Regions from separate parts of the Cellvibrio sp. GW822-FHT04B05 genome, predicted to be linked through region 3. Evidence: predicted binding sites of a transcription regulator. Region 3 holds the regulator's gene; each other region holds the start of a gene.
What was found. Region 3 encodes sigma-54, which starts transcription at its own class of promoters, with help from an activator protein. Its sites were predicted from a motif close to TGGCACANNNNTTGCNNT; they were not measured.

Region 1 (6,877 bases), on a different contig from region 3:
GGCATCCGGACTGCCTGCATCATTTTTCGCTTTTGGGGCTGCCGCCATGTCAAAACTCCGTCACTTTCAGAGGCTAAATGGGTTTCAGCAATACCTATGCCAGTATCGCCCTTGAAAGCTTAGCAGCGGATGAAGGGTTTGCGAGGAGGAGAAGGGATAAATAGAAAAGAAATCTGATACAAAACAATGGCGTAGAGAACCCGACCAAATTGATCAGGTTCTCGCCAATGTCGGGAGTGACTGTGGTACTTAAACGCGTTAGGCGTAATGATCAACAAGGCGTATAGAGATAGCCTGGGTCATTGCCACTGGCGCTACTTCTTCATCATCCACGCCAGAATTAGCTTGACCTTTGTTTGCTTCGTCCTGTTCGCGTTCCTGTTGAGCGAACGACTTGTCAGAGACATCCACGTGCGCTAGGTTCAAACCTTGCTCCGCGAACATTTCACGCAGGCGACTCAATTGCTGATCCAATGCCTCACGCACTACATGATGCGGACTGGTGAAGGTAATGCTGGCTTGATCCTGATTGACACTCACTTTCACTTGCATAGGACCGAGTTCAGGCGGGTCTAACCGTATTTCGGCGGAACTGACATTTTGCGCAGCAAGCCAGAGGACTTTATCCCCAACAGCCTGACTCCATTGCGCAGTACCCACAGTTACGGGAACGCCTGTTTGCACGACAAATGCCCGCGTGGCAGGCGACTGTGCCTCGGTCAAACGTGTAAGAGTTTCAATTGCTGCGCTAGCTGCAGCCGGCTTTGCCAGATCGGCTGCCGGGGTGGATTTGTCCAAGGCAGCCATATTAGTCTCTGTCAGCTTATCCAGCGCTGCTTTCGCGTTCAACAGTAGAAAATCCGGATTTTTTCCTGCATCAATATCAACGATGGTCTCGCCTTCTCCAGTAGGTGTATCTGCTGCCGTATCAATGGACAGTCCATCAAGCGCTTTGCCCGACAAGCTTCCACTGATTAATTGTGCCGTGGATATTTGAGCATCATTTGCCTGGGCATTGACTGATAATCCAGTAATTGCTTGCGCAAGTCCCGCTTGGGTAGATGCCTCCAGTGGAGATAACCCGGCATTTTCGACTTCAGGTAAATCTGATGGCACTACCGACAATACTCCCGCCAATAAGCTGGCATCCTCCACGTCAGTGAGGTCTTTATCGCCGGTATCAGATGTTAACAATGAATCCACAGGCAACCCGGATAAAACATCCAGCGATAACGGAAGTTCGGATAGCTCACTATCAATAACAACGGCAGGATCTACCAATAACCAATTTCCGGTCACAGAGGCTGCAGCAACCGCTTGAGTATCATCTTGTGGCGCATCGATAAGCTTATCTGCCTTTACATCGCGTGTGGACAAATGACTTTTAACGGCATTCTCTGCGACTTTTCGATCTGCAACCGGTGACTTTTTCGCACCTTCCGCTCCACGGGTCTCTTGTTGAGATGGGCGCTGAGTAGCTGTTTTTGACGCCGGACGAGCAGCGTCAGAGCGCTCTGCAGGAGTCGCCTCTTTACGGGATATTGGTTTACGAGCGGCAACTTCTGGCCGAGCTTGCTCAAGCGCTTGCTGGAACTTCTCACCCGTCTCTGCGCGAGTGTTGGCAGCGGTTGTTTTTACCGCCGCTGTATTTGCGCTGACTGCACCCATTAACGTATTTAAGAGATTACCATTATTCATCTGCTGTTCCTGCTATGACTCACGGCAAGGGATTGCCGCTCAATCAGTCAATGTTTAGGTTCAGGAGAGTATTTGCAAAGCAAGTGCCAATTCACGAAATGAGCTGGAAATGATTGGAAGATGCCAGAAGGGATAACGAATAAATGACTTGAGTTAAAGTGCCCGCAGTAACGTCTGCACTTGGGCAAATTCTTGTTCGACACAGGAAAGATCATCAGCCAAGCCGTCGAAATTACCGGCCAATGCCTTTTTTTCCATTGCAGAACATAGGGCTGATAACTGCGGCGCACCAATATTGCTACTGCTTCCTTTAAAACTATGGGCAGCGCGACGGATCAAATCTGCATCTGTGCCCTGAATAACTTCATGCAGGATACGAATACGCTCGGTGGAATCCTGGATGAAAGTATCAATTAACAATGCAAAATCATCTTCCATCACGTCTTTAAGTGTTTTTAAGGTCTCGTAATCCAGATGTTCCATTGATTGGTATCTCATCACTATTTATAAATACTTATCGTCCACTCAGTCATCATTCACCCAGGAAAAGGCGACTTCAACGATATTACCGCAACCGAGATAGGTTACGGTACCACAAAGTTTTTCCACCAGTGCAATACCGCGTCCGCTATAACCAAAAGATGCCAGATTATCAGTCGAGCGAGATTGATGATCAAAACCATCGCCACTGTCTTCGATTCGCACCTTCAACAGACCGCCATTCTCATTGGTTTTGTGGGCGATATAAATACGGACAAATCCCTCGCTAACCTCTTTAATCCGCTGCTCGCGTAATACGTAATATTCCGAGAAGCCATCGGGTGTGCGCTTGAGTTCCGAATCCAGTTTTAGCACACCGTGTTCCAAAGCATTGGTGTATAACTCGGCAAGGATAGTGTAAAGCGTGCTGCTGAAAGCGCGCAGACTGGGTACTTCCATCAACACATTTAACAGCATGGGTAATGGGTCAAAGACCTTAAAACTGGTGGGTTTTACTTCAAAACTCATAGTCCATTCGATTTCGGAGTTACCAAAACGATCACTGGCCTCCTTGGAAAAACTATTCACGCGCACTGGTTCATCCATACGAATTTCCAGCAAGGATAAATCATCATCCTTTTCCCCATTACCAACGAACTGCTGCACCCCTTCAATAATGTCATTGAATAGGCGATCCGGCTCACGGTTGCGGCTAAAAACTTGCTGTAAGCGCTCCTCACCAAACATTTCGCCATTAGAATTACGCGCTTCATGAATTCCATCGGACCAAACAAAAATTCTGTCCTCTTGCTCCAACTCAAAATATTCGCAGTTATCTTTGAAGGCGCGATTGGATAAAACACCGAGCGGTAAATGAGTGGATTTAACGGCGGTAACATTGCCATTTTTGTTGTGATAAACAAAACAATCGGGCAGACCACCATTCCAGATTTTCAACTTCTTTTTGCGGAAATTGATATCCATCATAGCGGCGCAACAAAAGATTCCCACCGGCAAAATATTTTTCAGCTTGCCATTAATTTCGCGCAGAATATCCGTCATGGAAAAACCTTTTGGCACCATGCCATAAAAGGTCGATGCCAGTGGCATAGCGCCAATCGCAGCGGGCAAACCATGCCCGGTAAAATCACCTAGCAGCACCATCATACTGCCGTTCGGCCGCATCGCCGCTACCAGCACATCACCGTTAAATACCGCGAGTGATGAAAGAAAGTAGCGGACATTACTCGCGTTCAAGCAACCACTGTGCGCAACATTATCAAATACGTGTTTGGCAACAGTTTGTTCTTGCAATAGACGATTGTTGTATTGCACGATTTGATTGCGTTGCGTAAGCATGGTGCTGTGCAATTCGCGCATGCGGTTAAACGATTTGATTTTGGCTTGGAGGATAATGCGGTTGTAAGGCTTGGAGAGGAAGTCATCGCCACCTGCATCCAGGCACTGAACCAGGGATTCGGTATCAGAAAGCGAAGTCAGAAAAATAATAGGGACTAATTCGTCGCCGGCGAGTTCTTTAATTTTGCGTGCTGCACCGAAACCATCAAGTTCGGGCATTAATGCATCGAGCAGTACAATATCCGGCTTTTCAGTAGAATAAACTTCAATTGCTTCAAGCCCATTACAAGCACAAATGACATGATGTCCCTCTTTTCGAACAATGCTTTCAAGTATAAGCCTGTCGGTGTCAGTATCATCAGCGACCAAAATTTTTAAACGACGTACATCATTCATAAATTCGCTTCCAGACATCCCTCAACACGCAACCGAACCAGCTCTTCACCTATTGAATGTCAAACAATTGCTCAAAATTGGAGATTAATAAAATCTTTTTAACATCGGGGGCACAATTCACGATCTGGATGCTGGATTGTTCACCGCCCGCATAATCACGCAGTAGCAATAACATTCCCAACGCAGAACTATCCAGATAAGAAGTGCCTTGCAAATCAACCCGGTAATGCGTAGGGGTCTGGGGCAGTTTTTCGTAAGCTCCGCGAAATTCCTGATGGGAACTGAAATCGAAGCGGCCCTGTATATAAATCGTGACTTGATTGCCATCAGGGGAAACTGTTGACGTGATCGCCATGTCTTACCTCATCAAAAAACTTCTGAACATTCTTAAAACAAGTACGCAAGGGATACCCCTCGCCAGCACAACCTAAGGATAGCCTATAAACTCGGACTTGCTGGCGACTTCGCGCAAGTATGGTCAGTAAGCGATAAAACCGCCCCAAATGACCAATTTACATTAACTATTACCAATTCAATGCGCATTTAGTGCTCGTTATCCAACCGGTGCCGGAACTGCTGGGAGCTTAATTCATCCAGCTCCTTCTGCAAGCGTTTATCGAGCAGGATGTTATCTTCGTGTTGCAAGCGTGTGATCAGGTCTTCAATCGATTTACGCTTTTGATGCAGAATACGCCATTGTTTTTGCACGGATTCCAGGGTCGCCTGATAACGTTTGACCTTCGCCTCCTGCTCGCCACATGCCTCGTTCAAACGGTTGATAAAGCTGCTGTAATTAATCAGCTCATGAGCAAGGACACCTTCCCGCAATGTACTTTGAGCTTGCAAATATTGCGCCGCATAATCCCGTAAATCGGCAAGTTGTCGCTCTTCTTTAGCGACCTGATCGCGTACTTCCCCTACTTTTTTAGCAGCATCGTCCTCTTGCCGTACCGCCAGGGTTAGCACCACTTGCATACGTTTAGCGCGGGATTCAGCCATTTGGAAGTCTCACATTACCAACAGATTGCAAGGAGTAACCTACTTTTGGCGATGCTGTGCAGCCAATGGACTATTGGCTTTGGAATTGGCGGGCGGTTTTAACAGGGAGCGCAAATTAGCGATAGACTCCGGTAAATGAACCCCCTGCTTGATACCTTGCTGGATAAATGCCCGCAAATGGGGAAAACGTTCGATTGCCATATCAGTATCAGGATCGGCTCCGGGTGTGTAGGCACCAATAGCGATCAAATCGCGGTTCTGTTGATACCGCGCCAGCAATTGCTTGAAGCGCTGCATCATTTTCAAATGCTCATCATCGACGATGTTTTGCATGGCGCGGCTAATTGAGGCCTCCACATCAATGGCGGGATAAACGCCCTCTTCCGCCAAACGGCGCGACAGCACCACATGGCCATCCAAAATTGCCCGCGCCGAGTCGGCAATCGGATCTTGCAAATCGTCGCCCTCGGTTAGCACAGTATAAAAGGCAGTAATCGATCCTCCACCTTCAGCTGCGTTACCGGCCCGCTCCACTAATTGCGGGATTTTAGCGAATACCGATGGCGGATAACCTTTGGTTGCTGGCGGCTCGCCAATTGCCAGCGCTATTTCACGTTGCGCCTGGGCAAAACGGGTGATCGAATCCATTAGTAAGAGAACATTGAGTCCCTGGTCGCGGTAATACTCCGCGATACGACTGGAAAGCTGGGATGCGCGCAGACGCATCAAAGGGGCATCATCCGCTGGCGATGCCACAACTACGGCGCGGCGCAGCCCTTCTTCGCCCAAAATATGATCGATGAATTCTTTTACTTCACGGCCGCGCTCGCCGATCAGACCGACAACTACAACATCGGCAGTGGTAAAGCGGGTCATCATGCCCATCAACACACTTTTACCCACTCCGGAGCCCGCCATCAAACCCAAACGTTGGCCGCGCCCGACGGTGATTAACGCATTGATTGCGCGCACGCCGACATCCAGCGGTTCGCTAATCGGATGACGCTGCAACGGATTGATTGCGCTCGGATGAAAATCGAGGAATTCATCGCCGATAAGTGGACCTTTACCGTCCAGTGGTTGACCAATGCCATTCACTACTCGACCTAATAATTGCGGCCCAACACGCATTCCCATCTGGGACGAAACAGGCACTACGCGGGCACCAGGTTGCAGGCCCTCTACTTGTTTGATCGGCATGAGAAAAACTTTATCGCCCGCAAAACCGACGACTTCAGCTTCAATGCGACGATTGTCACTATTGATAATTTCGCACTGACGACCGACAGAAACATTTAAGCCAACCGCTTCCAGCGTCAAACCGACTGACCGGGTAATTCGCCCTTCTGCTTGCGGATCGACAACCACCAGTTTGCGCGGAGCGTAACGGCGTAAGCGTGCACTGATGGATTTTCGTTCTGACATCATCAGGCTCCACTATTTTCATCAGAGCGTTTTTTATTATCGGAATCAGCGTGACCATATTCGTCTGCCGGGGAAAAAGAATCTTCATCCGATTGATCATCGTCACCACCGGCCAACTGCTTGGAAATAAATTGTTCCAGCACGGTTTGCAAACGGGTGGATACAGAAAAATCGACGCGACTTTCTGGCGTTTCGATGCGGCAGCCACCGGGTAACAATTCGCTGCTGCCAAAAAAAGTCCAACCCAATTGCTGCTCCGCCGCATAGGTTTCGACAGCAGCTAAATCATCAGGATTTAAACTGACGCGGATATTTTTACTACCGACAGGTAATGCATCTACTGCGCTTTTAACCAGACTAACAATGTGCGATGAATCCGTTAAAAGTTCACGCTGCACAACACTTTGTGTCAGGGTGCAAATTACATCCAACAATAAATGCTCAATGTCATCATCTTGCGCGTTAACCGGCTCAAGTAAAGCCTGGGCTAATACCTGGAATCGCTGTTGTTCTGCCACCA
Region 2 (6,877 bases), on a different contig from region 3:
GGCGAACCAACAAAACCCCGGGGGAGGGCTGCGTTAATCCTGAAAGCGATTTCTAGCCCAGAAGTTCATTCTGGTTGAGCATATTTTCGGCAATACGCTCGGGGTTAATCTCAAAGCGGCCTTCAGCGATTGCGCGTTTGATTTCCGCTACTTTTTCCAGATCAACATCGGGTGAAGTATTGATTTTGGCTTGCAAGCGCCCCAAGGTTTGGGCCTCCTGGCTCAATACCACTTGATCGCTAGCGCCTTTGCTGACGGGTGCGGCATCAGGAGCGGCTGGTGCTTTTGCTTCTGGTGCATTAGGTACGGCAGGCTTGGTGCGAGCACCTTTAGCGCTGACAGAGTCCAATGTATTGTTGGTGTTGAAGTTCATGTTTTTCCCCTATTTGCCTCAGTGGCGATTGACCTCATTCGGCGATTAACTTTACTAAAGATGTCGCGGTTGCTATGGCGTGACAATAGAGCCTCTTCCTAAAACCAATTTAACAACACGTTTGATAACCAGTTAAAACGTGCTTGATAAAAAGAGTCCCTGGCAGTCTTATCGGCCGGCGGCCGCTTAACTTTAGCAATAATTTAAAAAAACTTTCCTCTATCACAAGGTTTGTACTACGCCCTGGCTCACAACAATCCCGCTGATGATCCGTTCGGACGAATTATTGCGTACGCGAATCTTCTGGCCGACCCGACCATCCACCATTGCCGTGCCTGCGCTGCTCACTTTAATACTGCCCGCAAGGGATTCCAGCATTACGATTTCACCGCGTTTAACGACGGTGGGAGCATCTAACATGGCGGTTTTAAACGGTTCGCCTTTGCTGATATTACGCTTGGCCTCTTTGCCGAAAATGGCACGCGCTTCGGGTAAAAACTCCTGGCGAATACTGCTGATGTTTACAAGGCTGACGGTCATCTGTGCCTGGCTAATCACTTCACCACGTGCGATGTCGCGAATGGCGACGGGAATTTCCCGATAAATAGTCACTTGCGCCGGAACGTGTACTGCCCAAGGCTGGCTACCGCTACATTGGGCCTTGACGCTGATATTGCCGCCGAAGCCTGTTGGATCCTGGCTGGTGAAAACCGGCGCGTGATCACAGGTGGCAAGACGAAGGCGATTATCCAGGTTACCGACGCTGATATCGATGCGTTGGTGGTCAACCTGTTTGTACTCAGTCGCCAAAAAACTGGCGATATCTTGTTTTAGCTGGTTTGACGGATAAATCTGGGCCGAGGCTAAAGGGGCGAGCCCACACAATAGGAAAACCAATCCCGTTTGACCAGGGATTGCCGCTTTAACAGGGGCTAGTTGCTGTTCAGCTATAGCTTTCCCGCTTTTGCTGTGGCGCAAAAATTTCCGCAAGAAAGTGCTATAAAAACTAGGAAGTTCCATATTTTGTCCTATCCTCAAGGGTAAGAACTGAGTGCCGGTCTGGATCATGAATGACTAAAGTCTGGCAGTTTTTTGCCGCTAAGCTGCTTTAGTTAGCATCAAAGCAAATACTGTGCCGTATGGTGGTAATCGAATCATCGATAGCCTTGGTCCTATTGTTGAGATTAATGTGGCCCTAATGTTGAGAATAAATGAGGTAATTACATGGCTGGTGTAATGGATAGTGTCAATCAGCGCACACAGCTGGTTGGGCAGAACCGTCTTGAGCTCCTGTTGTTTCGGCTCGGCGGTCAACAGCTGTATGGCATCAACGTCTTTAAAGTGAAAGAGGTATTGCAGTGCCCGCAGCTAAACGCGATCCCCGGCCGTAGCTCAGTGGTACGGGGTGTTGCCCATATCCGCGGCGGCACTTTGCCGATCATGGATATGAACCTGGCCATTGGCCGCCGCGAGTTACCGGATATTGAAAGTTGCTTCGTGATCATCACTGAATACAATCGCACTGCCCAAGGTTTCCTGGTCCGTTCGGTTGAGCGCATTGTCAATATGAACTGGGGCGATATCCATCCACCGCCCAAGGGAGCAGGTAGAGAGCATTACCTGACCGCCGTTACCCAGGTGGACGGCCAGTTGGTTGAGATTATCGATGTTGAGAAAATCCTCGCGGAAGTGTCGCCTGCGCGTGAAGACGTGAGCGCCGGTGTGATTGAGGATGGCATTGCCGATCGCGTGGTGCAAAAACACGTACTGATTATTGATGACTCGACTATTGCACGTAAGCAAATTCAGCGTGTGGTTGAGAGCATGGGAATCAAAACCACACTCAAGAAGGACGGGGCAGAGGGCTTCAGGTATCTGCAGGACATCTTGAAAGAAGGCAAGGACCCGTATTCTGAACTGATTATGATTATCTGCGACATCGAAATGCCGGAGATGGATGGCTACACCTTTACCGCAGAAGTGCGTAATCATCCTGACCTGAAAAAACTGCATATTGTCCTCCACACCTCGCTCAGTGGCGTTTTTAATGAGGCCATGGTGCGCAAGGTGGGAGCGGACGACTTCCTGGCGAAATTCCATCCGGATGAACTGGCAAAACGTGTGAATGACCGTGTGTTGGCGATTACCGGTGAAAGCTTGTTACCGCCAGAAGAAGCGTGATCCTGTATTGCTGTGGTGAATTGACGCGCGGCAATTGTTTTACATTGGAAATTTATGATTAATAAAGAGTCGTCCTTTGCCAAACCGTCGGGTCGCGACAGCATCGACCAGACCGAGTTTGATCAATTTCGCCAATTCCTCGAAGACGCCTGCGGCATTTCGCTGGGCGATAACAAACAATATCTAGTGACTAACCGCATTCGCCGCATTCTGGAGGAGAACAATATCGCCTCGTTCGGTGAACTGGTGCGAGTATTAAAGCTGGGAGTCAACCGTAAGCTGAAAGATCAGGTTGTGGATTCGATGACTACCAATGAAACCTTCTGGTTTCGCGATAATTATCCTTACGATCACCTTAAAAATACGCTGTTGCCGCAGTTAATGGCAGGCAATAACCGGATGTTTGGGCCAGTGCGTATCTGGTCGGCGGCCTGTTCTTCGGGACAGGAGCCGTATTCCATCAGCATGGTGGTGGAAGAATACAAGCGCCAGGCGATGGGCAATTTAGCGCGACAAGTGCAGATTGTGGCGACTGACTTGTCATCGACTGTGTTGGAGCAAGCCAAGCGCGGTGAGTATGACAAGCTGTCGGTATTGCGTGGCTTATCCGCCGAACGGTTAGAGCGCTATTTTGATAATCCTGAACCGGCAATCTGGCGTGTTAAAAGCGTTGCGAAAGAACGTATCGATTTTCGCTCGCTCAACTTGATGGATTCTTACGCCGCTTTGGGCAAATTCGATATCGTCTTTTGCCGCAATGTACTGATTTACTTCAATGCCGAGCTAAAACGGCAGATCCTGCAAAAAATCCATGCTTCCCTGAAACCGCAAGGCATTCTCTTCCTGGGATCATCAGAAGGATTGGCGGGCGCTGCTGATTTGTTTGAAATGGTTCGATGCGAACCGGGCATTCTCTATCGGGCAATTTGACGCCTTTTCTAGACCCAATCCATCAGGCGATACGCTTTTATCGAGAGCCGGACTCAACATCCGGCTTTTCTTCTTGCGCGCGTATTTACCGCAATTCCCCTTTGCCGCTCAGGTGATTTTCCTGTACTTACAGGCGGAAAGCCTTTGCCGCTTGTTGTTTGCCGCTTTTCTATTGGCCTTCGTTATTATTGTTTTTATCCTTTAAAAACAATAGGTTGTGGTTTATGTTGGGCGTTGGCACAGCCGTTGCTTTGTTATCAGTAACAAAAGGTAGCAGACCCTTCCGGTTGCCACCCCTGATGAATACAAGGCGAACTGAAATGTCTATCTCTTTCGAAAAAGCTCTCGGTATCCACGAATCGGCGCTGCACTTTCGCTCCGAGCGTGCCAGTGTCCTTGCGAACAACCTGGCCAACATCGATACGCCGAACTATAAAGCGAAAGACCTGGATTTCAAGCAAGCCTTGAGCCAGAAAATGAACGGCTCCAGCGGTTTTGGCTTGTCCACTACACAGTCTCGCCATATTGATGGCAGCGGTTTTTCTACTAACGAGGGTGATGTCCTGTATCGCACCCCGCAACAGCCTTCAATTGATGGCAATACCGTAGAAGACCAAATTGAGCATGCCGAATACATGAAAAACGCCTTGGCGTTCCAGGCGAGCTTCCAGTTTTTAAATAGCAAATTTACCGGTCTTCGCACCGCTATCCGCGGCGAATAATCGCGCCTCGGATTGTTGTTAACGCATTTTCCAGAAACATCTTGCAGGTAATAAATCATGGCACTTGGAAATATTTTTGATATCGCTGGCACCGGTATGAACGCACAAAGCCTGCGTTTGAACACTACCGCCAGTAACCTGGCGAATGCGCAATCCGCCAGTTCCAGTGTGAATGAAGTGTATCGCAGCCGCCAGCCGGTGTTTGCTGCAATCCAACAAGATGCCATGCGTGCAAGTGTGACCGAAGGCACCTACAGCAATAACGAAGTTGATGCAGCTGCCGGCGTGCAAGTGCTTGGAATTGTTGAAAGCGATGCGCCACTGCAACGGCGTTACGAACCAAGCCATCCCAAAGCTGATGAGCAAGGTTATGTGTTTTATCCGAACGTAAATCCGGTAGAAGAAATGGCAAATATGATTGCTGCATCGCGTTCATTCCAAATGAACGTTGAAGTGATGAATTCAGCCAAGCAAATGGTTCAACGTGTATTGACTCTTGGCCAGTAATTAACGAGGGAGAAAAGTTATGTCAACTGTAGGCAGCACCAATAGCAGCTCCAGCGTTACCGACAACCTGAGCATTACCAAAAAAACAGAAACGAAAAAAAATACCAATGAGTTGGGTCAAGCTGCGTTTCTTGAATTAATGATTACGCAAATGAACAACCAGAATCCGCTAAGCCCACAAGATAACAGTGCGTTCGTTGCACAATTGGCACAATTCAGTTCGGTGGAAGGATTGGAACGTTTAAATACCAGCTTTAATAATTTTGCATCGAACAATGCATTGCAGGCATCGTCTCTGGTAGGCCGCAGCGTCACAGTGGCATCAGAGAAAAGTACCTTGGTTAAAGGTGGAATTGTTGCGGGTAGTGCAGAGTTGGCTTATTCGACCAGGAATTTATCGATCAGTATTTATGACGAGAAAGGCGCATTGGTACAGAAAATTCCAGTGGGCGAAGTGCCTAAAGGTGACATGGTATTCCGCTGGGATGGTCAAAATATTGAAATTAACGGCGAGTTATTAAATTGGGAGGCGGGTGAAGCGGCGGCTGCAGCCGGTGAATATAAGTTTGAAATTACCGCCGATCAGAATGGTAAAACCGAAGCATTGAAAACGTCGCTAAGTGCCAATGTAAATAGTGTGACCATTGGTGAGAATGGATCATTGATTTTGAATTTGGCTGGTATAGGCGCGGTTGAAGCAAGCAAAGTAAAACAATTTAATTAGTTTATCTAATTAAATACGATTGAAAATATTTGCACTCAAGTGCAAGCAACAGAAATTTTAAGCCATTAATCGTTATGGTCGAGGTGTAATATGTCTTTCAATACAGCGTTAAGCGGAATTCGTGCGGCAAATACCGATCTGCAGGTGACCGGTCATAATATCGCGAATGCCAGTACCATTGGATTTAAATCGTCGCGCGCTGAATTTGGTGATGTATACACCAGTACTTTATTAGGTGGCGGATCAAATACTGCAGGTAGCGGTGTGACTATCCAGAATATTCGCCAGCAATTTACTCAAGGCAATTTGAAATTCACGCAAAACGAATTGGATTTGTCAGTGAATGGCGAAGGCTTTTTTGTGGTGGAAAAAAACGGTGAGCGTCTGTATACCCGTGCGGGAACTTTTGGTCTGGATAAAAACGGTTATATCGTCAATGGCACCGGTGCATTACTGCAAGGTTTCGCGGCAGATGCCAATGGCAATGTAAGTGGTGTGTTGGGTAAGTTGCGCGTGGATGTAAGCTCACAAGATCCACGTCAAACCACGGGTGTTTATGCATCTTACAACCTTAACTCCAATGAGGTTGTTCTTGAGACAACGGGTTCGCGTTTTGCAACCAATGGAACCGGGGTTGGTGTTGCTAAACCCGGTTTGCTTTCCGCTACCACTTCCACAATCGATTTGGGTAGTGTGACTTTACCGGTAACTATCGCGGGCGCTCCAACTACCCCGACAACATTTACCATATCGCGCACTGTCCCCGGTGGCACCGTTGAAAACGTAACGCTCACTCTGGCAGAGGGTGTTTATAACAACTTGACGGATTTGGCTAACGAAATTAACAACCGTAATTTCAGTACTCCAACTCCGTTAAACGTACAAGCCTATTACGATTCGGCTGATAACCGCTTGAAAGTTCGGGATTTGGCGACCGGTGTTGCATCGACTCTGTCTATTACCGCAGGCACAGGGGCGAACGGCCTTACTACTGCATTTCCAGGCACCTTTACGCAAGGTATTCCAAAAGTTACCAATGATTATGGTTCGCACACCTTGGTAATTCAGGGGCCCAATAATGCCAGGCCTATAACCTACATCAGCAAATATGGTGCTAGTGCTGATGAAACTGCATCCGAATTAAATTCCCTGGCTGGCGTATCCGCAACGGCGACTACCAGGGCAAGTATTCTAAGTACAATTCCGGCAGAGGTCGGTCCACCAGCAATTCCCGCACGACCATTTACTAACAACGGTACATTGAAACTAAATGGCGTAACACTCACATCAACCGGCAGTCCTGACATGACGGCGCTGGCAGACGAAATCAATAAATTAAGTAAATCAACTCTGTTTGGTATCACGGCGAGCGTCAACAGCACAACGGGTAATTTGGAAGTGGTCTCTGCCACGGGTCGCGATCTGGACTTTTCGTTTGGT
Region 3 (6,877 bases):
AATCAACCACCGCAATCACTGATTAGGCATCAACTAACCAGTTGGCAATGACTTTATCAACATCGCCATTGTACTTTTTCAGGCCAGCCTTGAATTGACCACTGAATGATTGTCCCAAATTCACACCGTTAAGGATCACATTGATCAACTTCCACTCGCCGTTTTTTGCTTTCTGCATGGTGTAATCCAACTTATGGGTAGCGCCTTCTGCTGCAACTTCCTGCTTCACCACTACGCGGGTAGGGTTTGCTTCAGTTACACCGGCGATGGTGACTTTGCTGTCGGCATAACCAAGCACGCCTTTGGCAAGGGATTTCACCATACCGTCTTTAAATACTTTCTGGAATTGCTCGCGCTGGGCGGGCGTTGCTTTGGCATAGGTATCTTTGCCCATCACTGATGCGGCGATAAAAGGGAAGTTAACAACACCGACGAGAGCGCCTTCAACTTGCTTGTAGTAAGCATCGTCTGCTGTTTTGGCCGCGTTTTTAGCCTTTACCAAATCGAATAACTTTTGCGCAACCGATTCCACAATTGCCTGCGGAGATTGGGCAGCAGCTGCCGGTGCTTGCGCGATCGCATTGACACTGAACAGCGCGACTAAACCGAATACAACACCATACATTTTGGTGAGCATATATTTCATCGTAAAACCTTCCATTAATTGAGATGTGGTCATTAAGTCAGAGATGGCAATGTACCTGCATGAAGGTACCGAAACTCAGACAGCGCTAATTCCTTATGGTGCCATTCTTTATGCGTGCTTATTGGATGTGGCGGTTTATTAACCGGAGGCGCGGTGAGCAGGCTTGCGGCGCGCACTATACCATTTAGATCCGGACACGGATAACCTGCGCGCAGGAAAAAAGACGTAAACATCCCTCGCCTTACCATTCATGCCCGTTATAATGCCCACCCCGGAACCGCTGAACCGTTATTGTGGAATTGTTATATGGCTGCCTTTGATTACGTCAGCTCTGCTTTGCGCACCATCCGCCTGGAAGCCGAGGCGGTAACTGCTTTAACCAGCCGTATCGATGGCCAATTTACTACCGCTTGCGACCTGATCCTTAACTGTGCCGGGCGTGTGATTGTCACCGGCATGGGCAAATCCGGTCATATCGGCAAAAAAATCGCCGCGACCCTTGCAAGCACCGGTACTCCTGCTTTTTTTGTACACCCGGGCGAAGCCAGCCATGGCGATTTGGGGATGATCACCAAGAACGATATTTTGCTCGCCATCTCTTATTCGGGCACGTCAAACGAAATCGTCACCTTGTTGCCGCTGCTGAAACGCGCCGGAATTAAAATCATCAGCATGTGTGCCAATGCACAATCTACACTGGGCGAAGAGGCTGAAGTCAACCTGGATATCAGCGTCGTTGTTGAAGCCTGCCCGCTCGATCTCGCCCCCACCTCCAGCACTACAGCGACACTGGTGATGGGCGATGCCCTCGCGATTGCACTGCTTGAAGCGCGCGGTTTTACCGCCGAAGACTTTGCTTTTTCCCACCCCGGCGGTGCACTCGGGCGCAAGCTATTGTTACGTGTTGCCGATGTGATGCACGGCGGCGATGACATCCCGCGTGTAACTCCGGAAACGCCGATGCTGGGTGCATTGATGGAAATGTCGGAGAAGGGTTTTGGCATGACAACTGTCATGAGTCCTGCCGGAGATCTGCTCGGAATCTTTACCGATGGCGATTTACGCCGCAGTATCGACAAGGGTGTAGATATCCGCACCGCCAGTGTCGGGGAATTGATGAATACCAACCCAAAAATGCTGCGCGACAATACGCTGGCTGCAGAAGCACTGGCATTAATGGAGCAGGCAAAAATTAACGTATTACTTGTCACCAACGAACAAAAAGCGTTGGTGGGTGTCGTAAAAATCAATGACTTGCTGCGCGCAGGCATTATTTAATCAAAAAAAGCTGATCAATTGCGATTGATCAGCAGCACTGGAATCGCTGCATGAACCCCGAATTACGCGAACGCGCCGCGCGCATCAAACTTCTATTACTGGATGTCGACGGCGTACTGACCGATGGCCGCCTTTATTTCGGCAACCAGGGTGAAGAACTTAAATCGTTTAGCACGCTTGATGGCCAAGGCATCAAGGCGTTACAGAAAACCGGCGTTAAAGTAGGCATTATCACCGGCCGCACCAGCAATCTGGTCGCCCGCCGCGCAAGCGATCTGGGCATTACCCTGCTGGTACAAGGCCGTGAAGACAAATGGGAGGCCATGCAGGAAATCCTGCAAGAACACCCGTTCGCATTGGACGAAATCGCTTTCATGGGTGATGACTGGCCGGATTTGGGAGTAATGACCCGTGTTGGACTCGCATTTACTGTTGCTAATGCCCACGTTAGTGTAGCCGCCCGCGCACATTGGCAAAGCCGCGAGCGCGGTGGTGAAGGCGCAGTACGCGCAGCTTGTGATTTAATCATGCAGGCGCAGGATACTTTCGACGTAATGCTGGCATCTTATCTGGCAATCAAGGGTGAACACTAAGCAATGAAACTTTTGGAACGCGCCCAAAAAATTCCTCAATACGTGCCTGTTCCGTGGCTGGTGGCATTTGCTTTAGTCCTCTGCTTTTTTGCTTTTTCGCTGCGCCAGAAAGTAGATGTGGTTGGTTATGAATATGAGCCCAGCGGCTTCCCGCAGATTTATATGAAGGAAGTGGAGACGCGCGAATTTGATGTGCAAGGTAAATTGCATTACCAGTTGACGACTCCCCAAGTCACCCATTACCAAATGAATCCGGATGTGCCGTCAGACACTGATTACACCTTGATCGAGCAGCCTAATATGGCTTTCCATGATGCCGATTCCAATGCGCCCTGGTTAGTAACTGCCACTATCGGACGCAGTGAGGGCAACGGTCAATTGATTCGCCTGCTCGAAAATGTTCTTATCCAACAACAGACTCCGTCCCAGGGCTTGATCCAAATTACCACCAGCGAACTGCATGTGCGCCCCCGTGAACAATTCGCGGAAACTGACAAAGCTGTTAAGATGCGCAGCGCTAAAGGTCAGATAGATGCAAAAGGTATGGATGCCGACCTGGCGCAGAGTCGGCTTCAGTTAAAGTCCCAGGTTAAGGCTGTTTATGATCCCCGCTAAATTCCGTTTTACATTATCGCCAGTCGCGCTCGCGCTAACCGCACTCATCGCCAGTTACAGCGTCGCTACCTATGCCTTGCCCACTGACAAAAATGAAACTATTCGCGGCTCAGCCGACAACTTGACAGTCGACCAGAAAAACGGCGTGGCCACTTATACCGGATCGGTAAAAATTACCCAGGGGTCGCTGGTGATTTCGGCGGACTCCATCGTGATTCATACCAACTCCGACAGCAGCGTCGAGAAAATGATTGCCACCGGAAGCCCCGCCCGTTTCCAGCAACAACCGGAAAAAGATCAAGGTGTGGTGACTGCAGCAGCCAAGCAAATTACTTACACGCCGAACAACGAGCATTTATTGTTGGTCGAAAATGCGTCCGTTGAACAGAATGGCGCCGTCATGAGCGGCCCGCATATCGACTACGATCTGGTTAAAGAAGTAATGAAGGCCGCCGGCAATAATACCGCCAGTGGTGGTGGCCAGCGCATTGAAATCGTAATTCCACCCAAAGGTGGCAAAGCCGGTGACGACATCAAGATTATTTCGCCAAGCCAGTCCCAAAGCCCGGCATCAGCCAGTTCGTCCGCCGCCTCATCAACCGCATCATCAGACTGATACCTTATGCCCAGCTTGCACGCGCGCCATCTCGCCAAAAGTTACAAAAAACGCCAGGTTGTAATTGATGTTTCGATCACCGTGGAAAGCGGCCGCATCGTCGGCTTGCTCGGCCCCAACGGCGCCGGTAAAACCACCTGTTTTTATATGATTGCCGGCCTGGTTCCCGCTGATAATGGCACCGTGTTGATCGATGACCGCGATATTACCCAGCTACCGATTCACGGCCGCGCCCGCGCCGGTATTGGTTATTTGCCGCAAGAAGCATCGATTTTCCGCAAGCTGACGGTCGCCGATAATATTATGGCGATCCTTGAAACACGTCATGATCTCGACCGTCAACAGCGCCAGCAAAAGCTTGAATCGTTGTTGAATGAATTTCACATCACCCATATCCGCGACAGCTTGGGTATGGCGCTGTCCGGTGGTGAACGCCGCCGGGTAGAAATTGCCCGCGCATTGGCGACCGACCCCAAGTTCATCCTGCTCGATGAACCCTTTGCCGGTGTTGACCCTATTTCGGTGAATGACATCAAGGAGATTGTCCGCCATCTGAAAGATCGCGGTATCGGTGTGCTTATCACCGATCACAATGTGCGTGAGACGCTGGATATTTGCGAAACCGCTTATATTGTCAGTGAAGGCCATATCATTGCCGAAGGCGATGCCGAGACAGTGCTAAGCAACAGCAAAGTGCGCCAAGTCTATCTGGGTGAAAATTTCCGCTTGTAAACACCTCTTTAACTAGTCGCCTTAAGTGTTACCGACCGCCCGTCACCAGCACAATAGACCCCACATAAACGACTTGACAAGTAACAATCTTTGCCCATTAGGCATAAAGCTTGCTTAAGCTTATTGCTTGCGCGGCCAACCCTGACTAAACTCCACATAACTGATGTTTTCCATCCTGCGTTATAAGGGTTTGTCGTTCACATAATGAAGCAATCTCTCCAGCTTAAACTCGGCCAACAGCTGACCATGACTCCGCAATTGCAGCAGGCGATCCGCTTGCTGCAATTATCGACGTTAGACTTGCAACAAGAAATCCAGGAAGCACTCGAGTCCAATCCAATGTTGGAGATCGAAGAAGCTTTTGATTCGCCCAGCGCCGCCAACGAATATGAAGGCAGTGAGTTAGATAAAGCGGATTACACCCGTCAACTGGAAATTGCTGCCGAAGCCGGCGCCGATAATGGCACTGATTTCACTGCCAGCGAAAGTTACTCCGCCACCGCCGATAATAATTACGCCGAGAGCAATAGCTATTCGGAAGGTGAAAGTTTTGGCGAGGGCGAAAGCTTTGGTGAAAGCGAATCCTTCGGCGATTCCGATGTCTATGGCGACGGAGATAGTTTTAGCACTGACAATGGCGAATGGAATGAATCAATCCCCAGCGATTTGCCGGTAGACACCAGTTGGGATGACGTTTACCAATCCTCATCCAGCAGCAGCTCAAGCAATTACGACAACGAAGACAATGACTTCGAAAGCCGTCGCGCGGCTACTGACTCACTCTACGATCATTTGATGTGGCAACTGAACCTGACACCTATGTCGGATCGCGACCGCGTATTGGCGATGGCCATTATCGATGCGGTAGAACCCAGTGGCATGCTATCCATCACCGTCGAAGAAATTTTTGAAGGTATGCGCGGCGATTTCGAAGAGCTTGAACTCGATGAAGTCGAAGCGGTACAACACCGCCTGCAACAATTCGACCCCTGCGGCGTGTGCAGCCAAAATCTCTCCGAATGCCTGCTGGTGCAACTGCAACAACTCGATCCTAAAACGCCATTCCTGGATTCAGCCAAGTTAATCGCCAGGCAATATTTACCAATACTCGGCAGCCGCGATTATCGCCAGTTAATGCGCCGCACCAAACTCAAGGAAGCAGAACTCAGCATCGCTGTAGCGCTAATCCAAAGCTTGAATCCGCGCCCGGGCGATATGATTGCGAGCGGCGACACGGAATATGTTATTCCCGACGTGTTTGTTGAAAAACGTGATGGCCGCTGGATAGTTGAACTAAATCCGGATATTGCACCACGCCTGCGGATTAATTCGGACTATGCTTCTATGGTGAAGCGCGCCGATTCCAGCACTGACAACACCTTCCTCAAAGATAACCTGCAAGAAGCACGCTGGTTCCTGAAGAGCTTGCAGAGCCGCAATGAAACCTTGCTGAAAGTAGCGAGTTGTATTGTGGAAAAACAACGCGGCTTCCTGGACTACGGTCCTGAAGCAATGAAGCCATTGGTGCTACACGATATTGCTGAAATTGTAGAAATGCATGAGTCTACTATTTCGCGTGTCACCACGCAGAAATATATGCATACACCGCAAGGGATTTTTGAGCTGAAATATTTCTTCTCCAGCCACGTAAGTACTGATAGTGGCGGCGAATGCTCATCAACTGCGATTCGCGCGATTATTAAAAAATTGGTGAGCGCAGAAAACCCCAAAAAACCTTTGAGCGACAGCAAAATTACCGATCTGCTCGCCGAGCAAGGTATTCAAGTGGCGCGCCGTACCATTGCGAAATATCGCGAGTCCCTCAATATTCCACCGTCGAACGAGCGTAAAACTATTTAATACATTACTGGTCACTTGTAGTGCGACGGTTTTTCGAATGTAGTTGAATGTTGAATATTGAATAAAGTTCGGATCATAAATTCACAGATGTAATAGAGGTTGTGCAGGTTGCAACTGTTTTATTTCTAGCGAGAGGAAGTATCTATGCAAATAAATATCAGCGGTCGCCATGTAGAAGTTACCGATTCAATGAAAGAGTATGTCACCAGTAAACTGGAGCGCCTGACCCATCATCACGATCGCATCACCAGCACACACGTTATCCTCTCAGTCGACAAACTTATTCAAAAGGCAGAAGCCACCATTCACGTAAGCGGCAAAGATGTACATGCCGACGCGTCCCATGACGATCTTTACGCCGCAATCGATTTACTGACCGATAAGCTTGATCGCCAATTAATTAAACACAAAGAAAAAATGCGCAGCCATCGCTAATCGGCGCATGCACCAACCTGTTAACTGAACCTGTGCTGTCATCGCCATAAGCGATGACCACATTATCCAGCGAGAGATGCCCGGCATCACCCAGTCATGCAA

Region 1: a site for sigma-54 is predicted at 1,770-1,787, ahead of AC1RJL_RS17205 (flagellar hook-length control protein FliK). Genes of this name have one in related genera too.
Region 2: a site for sigma-54 is predicted at 1,494-1,511, ahead of flgA (flagellar basal body P-ring formation chaperone FlgA). Genes of this name have one in related genera too.

The regions. Positions count from the first base shown of each region.
Region 1 covers NZ_JBXAMU010000005.1:331,206-338,082, forward strand. The annotation lists gene AC1RJL_RS17200 (flagellar basal body-associated FliL family protein) at 1-48, opposite strand, end outside; gene AC1RJL_RS17205 (flagellar hook-length control protein FliK) at 259-1,698, opposite strand; gene AC1RJL_RS17210 (Hpt domain-containing protein) at 1,852-2,196, opposite strand; gene AC1RJL_RS17215 (ATP-binding SpoIIE family protein phosphatase) at 2,224-3,933, opposite strand; gene AC1RJL_RS17220 (STAS domain-containing protein) at 3,983-4,288, opposite strand; gene fliJ (flagellar export protein FliJ) at 4,477-4,932, opposite strand; gene fliI (flagellar protein export ATPase FliI) at 4,972-6,357, opposite strand; gene AC1RJL_RS17235 (flagellar assembly protein FliH) at 6,360-6,877, opposite strand, start outside.
Region 2 covers NZ_JBXAMU010000005.1:105,948-112,824, forward strand. The annotation lists gene flgM (flagellar biosynthesis anti-sigma factor FlgM) at 53-373, opposite strand; gene flgA (flagellar basal body P-ring formation chaperone FlgA) at 596-1,393, opposite strand; gene AC1RJL_RS16285 (chemotaxis protein CheV) at 1,598-2,554, shown strand; gene AC1RJL_RS16290 (CheR family methyltransferase) at 2,609-3,484, shown strand; gene flgB (flagellar basal body rod protein FlgB) at 3,805-4,206, shown strand; gene flgC (flagellar basal body rod protein FlgC) at 4,264-4,713, shown strand; gene AC1RJL_RS16305 (flagellar hook assembly protein FlgD) at 4,733-5,437, shown strand; gene AC1RJL_RS16310 (flagellar hook-basal body complex protein) at 5,528-6,877, shown strand, end outside.
Region 3 covers NZ_JBXAMU010000001.1:554,507-561,383, reverse strand. The annotation lists gene AC1RJL_RS02250 (MlaC/ttg2D family ABC transporter substrate-binding protein) at 23-646, opposite strand; gene AC1RJL_RS02245 (KpsF/GutQ family sugar-phosphate isomerase) at 953-1,924, shown strand; gene AC1RJL_RS02240 (KdsC family phosphatase) at 1,975-2,517, shown strand; gene lptC (LPS export ABC transporter periplasmic protein LptC) at 2,521-3,132, shown strand; gene lptA (lipopolysaccharide transport periplasmic protein LptA) at 3,119-3,748, shown strand; gene lptB (LPS export ABC transporter ATP-binding protein) at 3,755-4,480, shown strand; gene AC1RJL_RS02220 (RNA polymerase factor sigma-54) at 4,685-6,340, shown strand; gene hpf (ribosome hibernation-promoting factor, HPF/YfiA family) at 6,485-6,775, shown strand; gene ptsN (PTS IIA-like nitrogen regulatory protein PtsN) at 6,872-6,877, shown strand, end outside.